2 regions of the Streptomyces sp. NPDC099050 genome follow, and region 2 is predicted to be linked to the other one. Evidence: riboswitches for the same ligand, from Rfam matches in the RefSeq annotation. Region 2 holds a riboswitch; the other holds the start of a gene.
What was found. Region 2 has a riboswitch for S-adenosylmethionine ahead of thrC (threonine synthase). Riboswitches for the same ligand answer to the same signal wherever they lie in the genome.
Positions count from the first base shown of each region.

Region 1 (7,074 bases), on a different contig from region 2:
CGGTGAGCTTGCCCGCGGCCTCCTGGCGCTGCTGCGCGAGGGTGCGCTGCTTGGCCTGGATCTTGTGGACCGCGTCGACCTGCTGACCGCTCAGCTGCTCCAGGGTGGAGGCCTTGTCGAGGTAGCTGTCCGGGTCGGCCGAGAGGAAGAGCGCGAGGGACTGGTCGATGCCGCCGCTGCGGTACTGGGCGCTGGCCATCGAGCCGAGCGTGCCGCGCAGGGTGTTCAGTTCGGCCTGGCCGCGCGCGACCTGGTCCTGGAGCTGCCCGATCTCGGTTTCGAGCTTGTCCTGGCGCTCCTGGGCCCCGTTGAACTTCTCGGTGGCCTGCTCCGCCTCTTCGTAGAGGGCGTCGACCTTGGCCTTGACCTCGTCCTTGCTCGGCTTGGCGGGGGCGGCGTTGGCGGCCTGCCCCGAGAGGACCACGGCGGCTGCCGCGGTGACGCCGAGCACGGTCGTGCGCATGCGGGTCGGCTGCTTGGGTCGACGGTGGGACGCCACGAAGGCGAGCTCCTTCTTCCTAGAGCCGCCGAAGAACGCAATCCGTCCAACAAACTCGGCGACACCTTCGCCATCACCCCGAATGAGTGAATTACCGCACGAAGGTTTGACTGACCCTAGTGACCCTTCTGTGATCAGTTCAAATCCTGTCGGTAAAAAAATCGTTCTCCGACCAGGTTCTTTACCTACGGTGCACGCTCTGTGCCGATGACTTGACGGTCCGTCCCCCCGATCACATGCCAATTCCGGCATATGCGCCAGCAGTTACGAAACGCGCGAAAGCCGCTTCAGCAGCAAGGCGGACGCCACCGGCCGGGCCCCGACCTTGGCCACCCCGTCGGCGACCTCCCGGTCCGTGGAGACCACGACCACCGGACGGCCGGACGGTTCGGCGCGCACCAGTTGGCGGATCAGCTCGTCCGCCGTCACCCCCGCCTTCGAGAACAGCACCCGCACCCCGCGCGGCGGCGCCAGCAGCACGGGGGCCGCCAGCTCCGCCCCGTCGAAGACACAGGTCATCTCGGCGCCCGTCTGCGCCGCGAGCATGGACAGCCCGCCCAGCAGCCGCAGCCGCTGCTTCTCCAGCGGCATCGTCGGGTAGCCGGTCTTGGTGACGTTGTAGCCGTCGACCACCAGATGGGCCTGCGGGAGCGCCAGCAGCTGGTCCAGCAGTGCCGGGTCGGTCTCCGACAGGGCCCGCGCCGCGATGTCCTTGGGGGTCATCCGGCCCGGCTCCACGGCCTCCACCGTGTCGGCGGGCCGCGTGGAGACCGGCGGCAGCGCGAGCTCCCGGCGCAGCCCCGCGGCGGCGTCCAGCACGGTGTCCAGCAGCAGCCGCAGCCTCATGTCCTCGATGCTGCGCCCCTCGCGGGTGGCCCGGCGGGAGGTCTCCAGCGCCGATTCCACCTCCGCGAGGCGGGACTTGAGCCGCCGGGTCTCGCTCTCGGCGGTGGTCACCTGGGCGGCCGCCTCGGCGCGGATGCCGTCGACCTCCGCGTTGATCTTGCGCAGGGCGGCGTCGCCCCGCTTGACGTCGCTCAGCGCGCTGCGCAGCTTGCGCTGAAGCGATTCCGCTTCCTTGCGCGCCGCGTCCAGCTCGACCCGTACCTGGTCGACACCGGTGCGCTGCAGTTCCCGTACGTGGGCCAGCTCTTCGCGGAGCCGCCCCATCTCACGGCGGGCCTCCTCGTCGACCCGCTCGGCGTCGGCGCGCTGCGCCTCCTCGCCCGCGGCGGCGACCAGCTTGACCCAGCCGGCCGGCCGCAGCACGTACGCGGCGGCCGCCACGTCCAGCGGATCGGCAGCGGCGGGCGGGGCGCCCGACTCCAGCGCGGAGGCCAGGTCGGCCTGCGCCTCGCGGAACTTCTCGGCGACCCGGCCCCGGAAGACGGGGTCGCTCTCCACGGCCGTGGCCATGGCGTTGCCCGCGAACTTGGCGCGCCGGGACGGGGTGAAACGGGCGTACTGGCGCAGCTGCGCCGGGAGGTCCGCGACCGTCAGACCGCCGAAGGCGTCTGAGACGAGCGCGACGACCCGGCGCCGCACGCCTTCCGGCAGCGGGCGGTCGAGGACCTCGGCGGCGTCACCGGCCGCGTCGGCCGGCTCAGCGCCGCTTGCTGGCTCCACAATCCGTCACCCCTACCGTCATTCACCTGCGGGCGGGGCTCCTTCAGGAGTCCGCGCCCGGCCTGTCCACGAGCTCGATCTGGTCCACCGCGTTGCACCAGCGGCAGCGCACCGACTCGATGGTCTCATTGACCACCTCGCGCTCCTCGACCTTGGGCTCCCCGGCGAGGTCCAGGTGGACGTACTCCACGACCTTCGACGAACGGGTGACGTCGAAACGCGTGAGGTTGCCGCACAGGGTGCAGCGCCACCGGGTGGTGTCGGTCGGCAGGGGAACCGTCATCAGGCCGCTCTCTCCTTCTATCCTTCTATCGCTTACACGAACGCGCGCGATACACCCGCCCGTGTCGGCACGGGTACGTGCGTGCGTGCGTAGCTCGTAACCCTACGGCCTGCCGCACCCGCCGGTGGGCCCGGCTGGGTCATGCTCGGTCGCATGATCGTAAGGTGGCAGGCCGTACGCGAGGCCGCCCGGGGCCCGGTGATCACCCATGCGCTGATCGCCGGCTGCTGCGTGGTGTTCGTCCTGAGCCCGGCGTCGGGGCTGAATCCGGTCTACGGGACGGGCGACCAGCTGCTGGCCAACGGGACGGCGTACTTCCGGCGCTGGGGCGTGGTCCCCGACGAGCTGTTCACCGGCTCGGGCCGGGCGGCGCTCACCCCCCTCACGGCCCTGTTCGTGCACGGAAGCTGGTTGCACCTGCTGGGCAACATGCTCTTCCTCTACGTCTTCGGGGCGATGACGGAGCGGCGCATGGGCCGGGCGGTGTTCCTCTGCTTCTACGTCTGTACGGGATACCTGGCCCTGGCGGCGTACGCGGCGGCCTACGCCTCCTCCGACCAGACCCTGGTCGGGGCCTCCGGGTCGATCTCCGCGGTCCTGGGGGCCTTCCTGTACCTCTTCCCCAAGGCGCGGGTGACGAGCCTGTTCCCGTTCCTGTTCTTCCTGCCGCTGCGCTTCCCCGCGTGGATCGTGCTGATGTTCTGGTTCGGCCTGCAGTGGCTGGCGGCGCACCGGGCGGCGAGCGGGCCCGGAGTCGCCTATCTGGCCCACGTGGTGGGCTTCTCGGTGGGCTTCCTCTACGCGTGGGCCCGCTACCGGGGTGGGACTAGAGTGGGCCGACCAGTGACTGCCGTCGAGGGAGACAGCCAACCGTGATCACCGCACTCGTGCTCATCAAGACCAGCGTGGACCGGATCCCCGAGATCGCCGAGGCCATCGCCGCACTGGACAGCGTCAGCGAGGTCTACTCCGTCACCGGCACCTACGACCTCATCGCGCTGGTCCGGGTGTCCCGGCACGAGGACCTGGCCGACATCATCCCCGGCCGCATCAGCAAGATCCCGGGCGTCGAGGCGACCGACACCCACGTGGCGTTCCGCACCTACTCCCAGCACGACCTGGAAGCGGCCTTCGCGATCGGCCTGGACGCGTAGCCCTTCGGAGCTCGGGCAGCGGATCGCCCGGCCGGGCGGGGCGGCCGTTTCCCAGCCGGAAGAGACAGCCGCGCAGGTGGTCCGCGAGGCACCCGGCACGCAGGACCGCACGGTCGGTACCGGGTCCCGGTAGGTCATGCCCCGCAGCCTCTCAGACGGCCGGGACGCAGCGGCCCTCTTCGGTGCGGTACTGCCACTTGGCGCCGTCCGCGACGAGCTCCTTCACCGCGTGGACGAAGCGCTCGACGTGCTCGTCGGGGGTTCCGGCGCCGAAGCTGACGCGGATCGCGTTGAGCGAGCGCTCCCCCGGGGCCGCCTCCGGGGCTCCACACTCGCCCTGGGACTGCGGCTCGCTGCCGAGCAGGGTGCGGACCAGCGGGTGGGCGCAGAACAGGCCGTCGCGGACGCCGATGCCGTACTCGGCGGAGAGCGCGGCCGCGAAGTGCGAGCTGTTCCAGCCGTCGACGACGAAGGAGATGACGCCGACGCGGGGGGCGTCGTCGCCGAAGAGGGACAGCACGCGGACCGCCGGGACCTCGGCGAGGCCTTCGCGGACCTTGGCGATGAGCCGCTGCTCGCGGGCGACGAGGTTCTCGAAGCCGGCCTCGTTGAGGGCCTTGCAGGCGGAGGCGATGGAGTAGACGCCGATCACGTTCGGGGAGCCGGCCTCGTGGCGGGCGGCGGTGGTGTGCCACTCGACGTCCACGCCGCCGTCCTCGCGGCGGGCGACCTTGCGGGAGGCGCCGCCGCCCGCGAGGTACGGGTCGGCCTCCTGCAGCCAGTCCGCGCGGCCGGCGAGCACGCCCGAGCCGAAGGGCGCGTAGAGCTTGTGGCCGGAGAAGGCGACCCAGTCCACGTCGAGGTCCTGGACCGAGACGGGGTGGTGCGGGGCCAGCTGGGCGGCGTCCAGGACGATCCGGGCGCCGTGGGCGTGCGCGGCGGCGGCGAGTTCCTTGACGGGCCACAGCTCGCCGGTGACGTTGGAGGCTCCGGTGACGCAGACCAGCGCCGGGCCGTAAGGGTCGCGGTCGGCCAGGGCGCGCTCCAGGGTGGCGACGGCCTCGTCCGGGGTGCGGGGGGCGTCGAGGTAGGTGACCTGCGCGTTCGTCCAGGGGAGCAGCGAGGCGTGGTGCTCGGTCTCGAAGACGAAGACCTGGCAGCCGGCCGGGAGCACGGCGGCGAGCAGGTTGAGGGAGTCGGTGGTGGACCGGGTGAAGATCACCTGGTCGGAGGGCCGGCAGTCGAGGAACTCGGCGACGGTGACGCGGCTCTGCTCGAACAGGTCGGTGGAGAGCTGCGAGAGGTATCCGGCGCCGCGGTGGACGCTGCCGTAGTACGGGGCGTACGCGGCCACGTCGTCCCAGACCCGCTGCAGCGCGGGGGCGCTGGCCGCGTAGTCGAGAGCGGCGTAGGTGACCTCGCCACCGGTGACGAGCGGCACGGTGACCTCGCGGCCGAGGACCGCCAGCGGCTCGGCGCAGGCGGGGTCGACGGTGGTGGCAGCGGTGACGGTGGCGGCGTTCAGGGTTGCGGACATGGCGGTATCTCCCGGCAGGCAGGTGTGAATGGCTTCGGTGTGCCCGTACGCGGATACGGCTCTGCGGCCGTTCGGGGTACGGGAGTGCCCCGGGGTGTGGATCGGCCGGCGTAGGCAGACGTGCTGCGGGTACGCGGAAGTGACCCTGTTCCGGGGGTGAAGAGGGGGCGGAGTCGCCCTATCGCATTCGCTTGCTCACGGAAAACGCTCCTCGAGGACCAGGACCCCTGGCCAAGCACCCCGATAAGAGGTGTGAGGGATCCGCGCTTGCCGTAGACCTCACTGCCTACGACCTGGTCATCACCCGGGGCACCCCGCCACGGAAGGAGGGTTGCCGGACAGCAAGCCGGGGCCTAAACGCTGTCACTCGTGACCTGTGGAGCATCCTGCCACACGATCTTCCGAACGCAAGGCCCCGGTCCACATGGCGGACCGGGGCCAGTACTGGATCTTGGCCGGATCCCTACGCGTTGCTCGCCGCCACCCAGCGGGCCAGCGCTTCGCGGGCCGCGCCCGAGTCCACCGACTCCGCCGCCCGTACGACACCGGCGGCGAGCTGCTCCTCCAGGGTCCCCGCACCCGGGTCCAGCGCGACCAGTGCCGCCGCCGAATTCAGGAGCACCGCGTCGCGTACCGGGCCGGTCTCGCCGGCCAGCAGGCGCCGGGCCACGTCCGCGTTGTACGAGGCGTCCGCGCCTCCCAGCGCGGAGACGTCCACCAGCGGGATGCCGATGTCGCGCGGGTCGAAGCCCTGCTCCCGGACCTCGCCGTCGCGGACCCACCAGACCCGGGAGGTCGCCGTGGTGGTGAGCTCGTCGAGCCCGTCGTCACCGCGGAAGACCAGCGCCGAGGAGCCCCGCTCCGCCAGGACGCCCGCGACGATCGGGGCCACCCGCGCGTCGGCCACACCGGTGGCCTGCGCGCGGACCCGGGCCGGGTTGGTCAGCGGGCCGAGGAAGTTGAAGGTGGTGCGGATGCCGAGCTCGCGGCGGGCCGCCGCCACGTGCCGTAGCGCGGGGTGGAACTTGACCGCGAAGCAGAAGGTGATCCCGGCCTCCTCGGCGACCTCCGCGACCCGCGCGGGGGTGAGGTCGAGGTTGACGCCCAGCTTCTCCAGGACGTCCGAGGAGCCGCTCGCGGAGGACGCGGCCCGGTTGCCGTGCTTGACCACCTTGGCGCCCGTACCGGCCACCACGACGGCCGACATCGTGGAGATGTTGACCGTCTTGGCCCCGTCGCCGCCGGTGCCGACGATGTCCACCGTCCGGCCCGGCACCTCGATCAGGTTGGCGTGTTCGTACATGGCGCGGACCAGGCCGTTGATCTCGGCCACGGTCTCCCCCTTGGCCCGCAGGGCGACGGCGAAGCCTGCGATCTGGGCATCGGTGGCCTCCCCGCGCATGATCCGGTCCATGGCCCAGGCCGTGTCGTCGGCGCCGAGGTCCCGGCCGCTCAGCAGGGCGTCCAGAAGGCCCGGCCAGCCGCGGGCCGCCACGCTGTCGCCGCCTGCCGGGGTCACCAGGTTCATGGTCCGCTCCTGCTGCTCGTGAAGGATTCCACGTGGAATGGGAAGGGCTTCAGCCTATCCAGCCCCGGGGACGGCAAAGAGCCCCGTCCAGACGCTGGACGGGGCTCTCGCCGTGGCGACACCAGGACTGACCGAAACCAGTCCCTCTAGCAGTCATGCGTGAAGCATACGAAGCGTGTGAAGCCGTGTTGCGGGAGATCAGTGGTGGCCGTGGCCGCTCTGGATCTCCTTGTACTCCTCGACGGTGGGCTTCGGGATCTGGTTGTTCTCCCCGTAGTAGCCCTTGCTGAGCTTGGCGCGGAGCTTCTCCAGCGGCTTCACCTTGCGCTCGACACCGTTCTCGTCGACCGTGGGGCCGATCTCGGCGGGCTCGTACTGCTCGTACGAGGTGAGCGTGTGCAGTTGGCCCTGCGAGAGCGGCTCGTGGACCTCGACGAACTCACCGTG
Region 1 is NZ_JBIWAE010000002.1:192,751-199,824, reverse strand. Features, by position in the region: gene ACIQV3_RS03910 (NlpC/P60 family protein) at 1-499, opposite strand, end outside; gene ACIQV3_RS03905 (NYN domain-containing protein) at 764-2,128, opposite strand; gene ACIQV3_RS03900 (hypothetical protein) at 2,169-2,408, opposite strand; gene ACIQV3_RS03895 (rhomboid family intramembrane serine protease) at 2,562-3,284, shown strand; gene ACIQV3_RS03890 (Lrp/AsnC family transcriptional regulator) at 3,281-3,562, shown strand; gene ACIQV3_RS03885 (aminotransferase class V-fold PLP-dependent enzyme) at 3,714-5,099, opposite strand; SAM riboswitch class IV at 5,358-5,474, opposite strand; gene trpD (anthranilate phosphoribosyltransferase) at 5,563-6,627, opposite strand; gene ACIQV3_RS03875 (cytochrome bc complex cytochrome b subunit) at 6,826-7,074, opposite strand, start outside.
Region 1: another riboswitch for S-adenosylmethionine. It lies ahead of ACIQV3_RS03885 (aminotransferase class V-fold PLP-dependent enzyme); the one in region 2 lies ahead of thrC (threonine synthase).

Region 2 (7,074 bases):
CTAACTCCCCTATTACTGGCCCTTGCGCAGGACCGCACTTCGCGGTCCCGGGTCAGAACTTGCGCCGGAACGCCTCGACCGGGGCTGAATGTATCCGCACCGCTGCTGTCTGCAACAGGTCATTCCGACGAGAAATCTGGACACGGCAAAAGATTGAAATAGGGTGAAAACCCGGAATATTCCAGGGCAACTCGGGCCGGACAAACCACGCCAAGGACCCATAGCGCACTTGCATGTTGACTCAATGTCAACCCTCACGCGACCCGTTCATATGCGGCGGGCAAGAACAGCGGAGGGGACTTCCCCAACTCTACCGCGCCCAATCCAGCAGAATTGCCCCCTCCGTTTCTTAACGGAGGGGGCAATTCAGTTTCTACGAGGTCCTGCCAGGCCCTACGAGGTGCCGCGAAGTGCCGCGAGGTGCCGCGAAGGCTCAGCAGCCGCCCGCGACGGCGGGGATGATCGAGATGCCGGCGCCGTCCGGCGTGGACGTCTGCAGCCCGCCCTCGAAGCGCACGTCGTCGTCGTTGACGTAGACGTTGACGAAGCGGCGCAGCTTGCCCTGGTCGTCCAGGACGCGCGCGGCGATGCCGGGGTGGCTCGCCTCCAGGGACTGGATGACCTCTTCGAGGGTCGCGCCCTCGGCGGAGACCTCGGCCTGGCCGCCGGTGTAGGTGCGCAGGATGGTGGGGATGCGGACGTTGACGCTCATGGCGCTACTGCCTTTCCGGTGTGCAGGGAGGAGGAATCAGGCGAGGTTGGCGGCGCGGAACGCGTCCAGGCTCGGGCGGATCGTGGCGGTCTGGCCACTGTCGGCGGCCACCGCCTCCAGGGTCTTGAGGCCGTCACCGGTGTTCAGGATCACGGTGGTCAGCGTGGGGTCGAGCTGCCCGTTCTCGACGAGCTTCTTCGTCACGCCGACGGTCACGCCGCCCGCGGTCTCGGCGAAGATGCCCTCGGTCTGCGCGAGGATCTTGATGGCCTCGACGACCTGCTCGTCGTTGACGTCCTCGACGAACCCGCCGGTGCGGCGCGCGATGTCCAGGACGTACGGGCCGTCCGCCGGGTTGCCGATGGCCAGCGACTTGGCGATGGTGTTCGGCTTCTGCGGGCGGACCACCTCGTGACCGGCCTTGAAGGCGGTCGAGACGGGGGAGCAGCCCTCGGCCTGGGCGCCGAAGATCTTGTACGGCTTGTCCTCGACGAGGCCGAGCTTGATCAGCTCCTGGAGACCCTTGTCGATCTTCGTGAGCTGCGAGCCGGACGCGATCGGGATGACGATCTGGTCGGGCAGCTGCCAGCCGAGCTGCTCGCAGATCTCGTACGCCAGGGTCTTGGAACCCTCGCCGTAGTACGGGCGCAGGTTGACGTTGACGAAGCCCCAGCCCTCGCCCAGCGGGTCGCCGATGAGCTCGGAGCAGAAGCGGTTGACGTCGTCATAGTTGCCCTCGATGCCGACCAGGTCGCCACCGTAGACACCGGCCATGACGACCTTGCCCTGCTCCAGGTCGTGCGGGATGAACACACAGGAGCGGAAGCCGGCGCGGGCGGCCGCGGCGCCGACGGCGCCGGCCAGGTTGCCGGTGGAGGAGCAGGAGAGGGTGGTGAAGCCGAAGGCGCGGGCGGCCTCGACGGCGATGGCCACGACGCGGTCCTTGAAGGAGTGCGTCGGGTTGCCGGAGTCGTCCTTGACGTACAGCTTGCCGGTGAAGCCGAGCTCCTTGGCCAGGTTGGCCGCGTCCACGAGCTTGGTGAAGCCGGGGTTCAGGCTCGGCTTGGAGGCCACGTCCGCCGGGACGGGCAGCAGCGGCGCGTAGCGCCAGATGTTGTTCGGGCCGGCCTCGATGGCGGCGCGCAGGGCTTCCGGGTCGCCCAGGGGCAGCTCGTAGGCGACTTCGAGCGGTCCGAAGCACTCGGCGCAGGCGAAGATCGGGCCGAGCTCGAAGCGGGTACCGCACTCACGACAGGAAAGGCCGGTGGCGGGACCGAGGTCGACGGAGGCACCGACGGTGCCGGCTTCGACGACAGTATTGCTTTCAACGGTTTCGGCAGAGGTTGCGACAGACTGTGCAGCCATGATGGCGAGGCCCTTTCTCCTCATCTTCCCCATGGCGCACTTCGCCATGAGACGGAATTGGCACCTTCCCTAGCCGGGGACCTCGCTGGCGGCGCTGGAATGCGCGATCGCGAGAACCGACTGGAGGGTTGCCGGGGCTTCAACGGGCCGTGTCCCTCTGCCCCTCTGGATGAGCGGTATGGCACCGGCAGACGCGCTCTGTGGCGCGCCGGTGCGTTTGTGCGCGGGGCCCCCGGCATGCGGTGGGCCATCGCGTTGTTCAAGACTGTAACCGAAGGCCCGGGGGGTTGAGACAGCCGTCCGAACCGCGAGATGGATCACATTTCGGTCCAAACCCGCGATGGACCCCATGATGAACGCCGTGACGAACCCAGTGACGGACCCAGTGATGAACCCAGTGATGAACAGGGAGTGCTGAAGGTGCTGGAAGAGGTGGAGCGCTGGTTGGCAGACCGCTCCTGGTCCGCCGCCGACCGACCGCTCGGCCAGCTGCTTTCCGCCAAGCGGGCAGCGGGGACCACGGTGAGCGTGGTGTTGCCGGCGCTGAACGAGGAGGCGACGGTCGGCGCGATCGTCGAGGTGATCCGGCGCGATCTGATCGAGGGGCTGCCGGTGCCCCTGGTGGACGAACTCGTCGTGATCGACTCGGGCTCCACCGACCGCACCGGGGAGGTCGCGGCCAAGGCCGGGGCCCGGGTGGTGCACCGCGACGAGGTCCTGCCGCGGATCCCGGCGCTGCCCGGCAAGGGCGAGGTGCTGTGGCGCTCGCTGCTGGCCACCACCGGGGACATCGTCTGCTTCGTGGACGCAGACCTGCGCGATTTCTCGTCCGCCTTCGTCTCGGGGATCGTCGGCCCGCTGCTGACCGAGCCGGACGTGCGGTTCGTCAAGGCGATGTACGACCGCCCCCTGGGCCCGGAGCTCGGCGGCCCGGAGCTCGGCGCCTCGGACTTCCGCGCCGCGGACTTCGGCGCCGCGGACTTCGGCGACCCGGCCTCCGCCAAGGCCCACGGCCAGGGCGGCCGGGTCACGGAGCTGGTGGCCCGGCCCCTGCTCAACCTGCACTGGCCGCAGCTGGCCGGTTTCGTCCAGCCGCTCGGCGGCGAGTACGCCGTACGCCGCGAGCTCCTCGAACGGCTGCCGTTCCCGGTGGGCTACGGGGTCGAGCTGGGCCTGCTGGTGGACGCGCTGCACACGGCCGGGCTGGACGCGCTGGCCCAGGTGGACGTGGGCGTACGGCTGCACAGGCACCAGGACGGCCAGGCCCTGGGCCGGATGGCCGCGGCGATCTACCGCACGGCGCAGGTCCGGCTTTCGCGCGGCCATCTCGTACGCCCCGAGCTGACGCAGTTCGAGCGGGGCCCGCAGGGGTTCGTACCGCACACCTACGCCGTGGACACCGAGGAGCGGCCGCCGATGCGGGACATCGAGGAGTACGCGCACCGTCGCGTGGCGTAACGCCCGATTCAGCCCTGGCTGATGAGCACGGCCGCCACGCTCACGGCACTCGGCGGTGTGGTCTTCCTCTCGGTCGGGCGCACACGCAGGCACTGACGTTTGACCGGAGGCGAGGCGGGCTAGGTTCGCCGCATGGCTTCCCAGGTGCTCGTCGCCGCGAATCGCGGCCCCCTCTCCTACGCCCTCGCCCCGGACCGCACGCTCAGTGCCCGCCGCGGCGGGGGCGGCCTCGTCTCCGGGCTCTCCGCCGCCCTCGCGGAGCAGCCGGACGCGCTGTGGATCTGCGCGGCGCTGTCGGACGCGGACCGGGAGGCGGTGCGGCGGGGGGTCTCCGAGCCGGGCGTACGGATGCTGCCGGTCGACCCGGCCGTCTACGACGGCGCGTACAACGGCATCGCGAACTCGGTGCTGTGGTTCCTCCACCACCACCTGTACGAGATCCCGCGCGAGCCGGTCTTCGACGCGGAGTTCCGGCGGCGCTGGGCCTCGTACGTCACGTACAACGAGGCCTTCGCGGCGGCCCTCGCGGAGGAGGCCGCCGAGGGCGCGACCGTCCTGATCCAGGACTACCACCTGGCCCTGGCCCCCGGAATGCTCCGGGAGCTCCGCCCGGACCTGCGGATCGGGCACTTCACGCACACGCCGTGGGCCTCGCCGGAGTTCCTGGGGATGCTCCCGGAGGACATCCGGAGCCAGTTGCTGTGGGGGATGCTCGGGGCCGACCGGCTGGGGTTCCACACCCGGGAGTGGGCGGACAACTTCATCAGCGGCGCGATGGCGGACGACGTGCGCGGGCTCGCGCAGGGATCGATTCCGACCGGTCCCGAGCGTGGCGTGCGGCACCGCAGGAGGACAACGGACGGGAACTGGCACGGGGAAGCCCGGTTCACGCACGTCACCCCGTACCCCCTCGGCGTGGACGGGGACGAGCTGCGCGCGCTCGCGCACCGGCCGGAGGTGGACGACAAGCTGGCGGCGCTGCGGGCGGAGGTCGGCGGGCTGAGGACGATCGTCCGGGTGGACCGGACCGAGCTGTCGAAGAACATCCTGCGGGGACTGCTGGCGTACCGGGAACTGCTGGTCACGCACCCCGAGTGGCGGGAACGGGTGGTACACCTGGCCTCCGCCTATCCGTCCCGGCAGGACCTGACCGTCTACCGGGAGTACACGGAGTCGGTGCGGGAGCTGGCGGCGGAGATCAACGCGGAGTTCGGCACGGCCGACTGGCGGCCGGTGCTGGTCTCCGTCGAGGACGACTTCGCGCGGTCCCTGGCGGCGTACCGGCTGGCGGACGTGGCGCTGGTCAATCCCGTACGGGACGGCATGAACCTCGTCGCGAAGGAGATCCCGGTGGTCTCGGAGGCGGGGTGCGTGCTGGTGCTGTCCACCGGGGCGGGGGCGTACGAGGAGCTGGGCGCGGACGCGCTGACGGTGAACCCGTACGACGTCACGGCGACGGCGCAGGCCCTGCACGCCGCCCTCTCCATGCCGGCGGCGGAGCGCGCGGACCGCACGAAGCGCCTGGCCGCGGCGGCGACGGCGCTCCCGCCTGCCCAGTGGTTCACGTCCCAGCTGGACGCCCTGCGCACCTGACCGCGCCGCTGTGCGGGGCGAAGTCCCTCCCAGCCCCGCCGGCGTGTGAGGCGCGGGTCTGGGCGGAGCCAAGGGAACGGTGGAAGGGTGGGTAGGGGACGGCCCCGCAGGGCACCGAGCCACACCCGCCCACCCACCCACCGGGCTGAGGTGTCAAAAGGATGCGCGGCGCGTCAAGAAGATGCCCGCACCGCCGCGGCCAAGCCCGCCAGGAAGGCGACGACCTCCGACGGCCCGGACAGCGTCAGGTCCGCGCGGGCGGCCAGTTCCGGGACCTCCGCCGAGCCGCTGCACACCAGGAGCCCCGGCATGCCCCCGGCCCGCAGTTTCTCCACCGCCGAGTACGCCGCGAGGTCCCCCAGGTCGTCCCCGGCGTAGAGCACGGCCTGCGCCCCCACCTCCGCGAGGTACTCCGTGAGCGCGACGCCCTTGTCCATCCCCGGCGGCCGCAGTTCCAGTACGGCCCGCCCCGGCTCGACCATCAGGCCGTGCCGGGCCGCCAGCCCCGCCAGGGGCTCGCGCAGGGCCGCGAAGGCCGCCTCCGGGTCCGCCGCACGGCGGGTGTGGACGGCCAGTGCCTGGCCCTTCTCCTCGATCCACGTCCCGCGCCACGCACCGATCGCGTCCAGGAACCCGGGCAGCTCGGCCCGGACCGCCGCGACCCCCGGATGCTCGGCCGGAGCGTGCACGATGCCGCTCACGGCGTCCCAGCGCTCGGCTCCGTAGTGCCCGAGCACGACCAGGTGTTCGAGTCCGGGCACCCCGGCGAAGCCCCCGTAGCGGACGGCGACCCCGGCGGGCCGGCCGGTGACGACCGCGATGGAGCCGACCTCGGGGGCGAGCGCGGCGAGCGCGGGGACGGCTCCCGGGTGGGCCCGTGCCTGGTCGGGGTCGGGAACGATGTCGGCGAGGGTGCCGTCGAAGTCGAGGGCGACGACGGAGCGGCGCGGTGCGCGGAGTAGGGCCTCGAGTCCCTCGCGTCCGGCGGTGGTCACGGGCATCGGCAGATCGTGCGGATGGCTCCCCATACGCACGACCCTAACGGCCCTGCCGGGCCAAGGCTACGGGGCGGGCCAAGGCCAAGGCGCGGGCCGTGCCCGGACCGCGGCCGCTACCGCCGCGCCCGCTGGGCCTCCCGGATGCGCCGCAGGCGGTTCACGGTGCCGGGTGCGTGCCGCAGCGCCCTGGGGTCGTCCATCAGCGCGTTGAGCAGCTGGTAGTACCGGACCGGGGGCATCCCCAGTCCTTCCCTTATGGCCCGCTCCTTGGCGCCCGGGCCGGGCCAGGTGCGGGCCTCGTAGGCCAGTACGGCCGCTTCGTCGGGGCTCAGCCCGGCGGGCGGCCTCTCGTCCGCGTCCGTCATACGGCCAGGTTAACTCCGGCCTCCGACAGCACCCGCCCGACCGGGATCGGCCCCGCGCGGCTCAGCCCGGATCAGCGCGCGCGGCTCAGCCCGGATCAGCGCGGCTCAGCCCGGATCAGCGCGGATCCGCCTTGCGCCCGGCCTCCGCGATGTCCGCGAGGATCTTCCCGGGCTGCCCGCCCGGCTGCACCGCCTTGCCGATGTTCTTCTTGACGTCCTCGCTCACGGTCGCCCAGGACTTCTTGCCCACCGGGTAGAGCCGCGCGTTGGGCAGGGCGCGCAGGAAGGTCTTCAGCTCCGCCGAGGAGGACCCGGTGGAGGCTTCCATCGCGCGGGAGCCGCTGGTGGTCACCGGGAGCAGGTCGTACTTCTCGGTGAAGGCCGTCACGTTCTCGGCCTCGTACAGGAAGTCCAGGAACTTCCCGGACTGCGTCTGGTGGCCGGTCTTGAAGGCCATCACCCAGTCGGCGACGCCCATCGTGGGGTGGCTGACCCCGTCGGAGGTCGGCATGGGGATCATGCCGTACTTCACGCCCTTGGCGGCGGCCTGCTTGAGCAGCGTCGGGTGCCCGTTGAGCATGCC
Region 2 is NZ_JBIWAE010000020.1:105,917-112,990, reverse strand. Features, by position in the region: gene ACIQV3_RS29495 (ubiquitin-like small modifier protein 1) at 434-712, opposite strand; gene thrC (threonine synthase) at 749-2,077, opposite strand; SAM riboswitch class I at 2,095-2,253, opposite strand; gene ACIQV3_RS29485 (glucosyl-3-phosphoglycerate synthase) at 2,498-3,535, shown strand; gene ACIQV3_RS29480 (trehalose-6-phosphate synthase) at 3,668-5,128, shown strand; gene otsB (trehalose-phosphatase) at 5,302-6,156, opposite strand; gene ACIQV3_RS29470 (DUF3263 domain-containing protein) at 6,240-6,491, opposite strand; gene ACIQV3_RS29465 (extracellular solute-binding protein) at 6,607-7,074, opposite strand, start outside.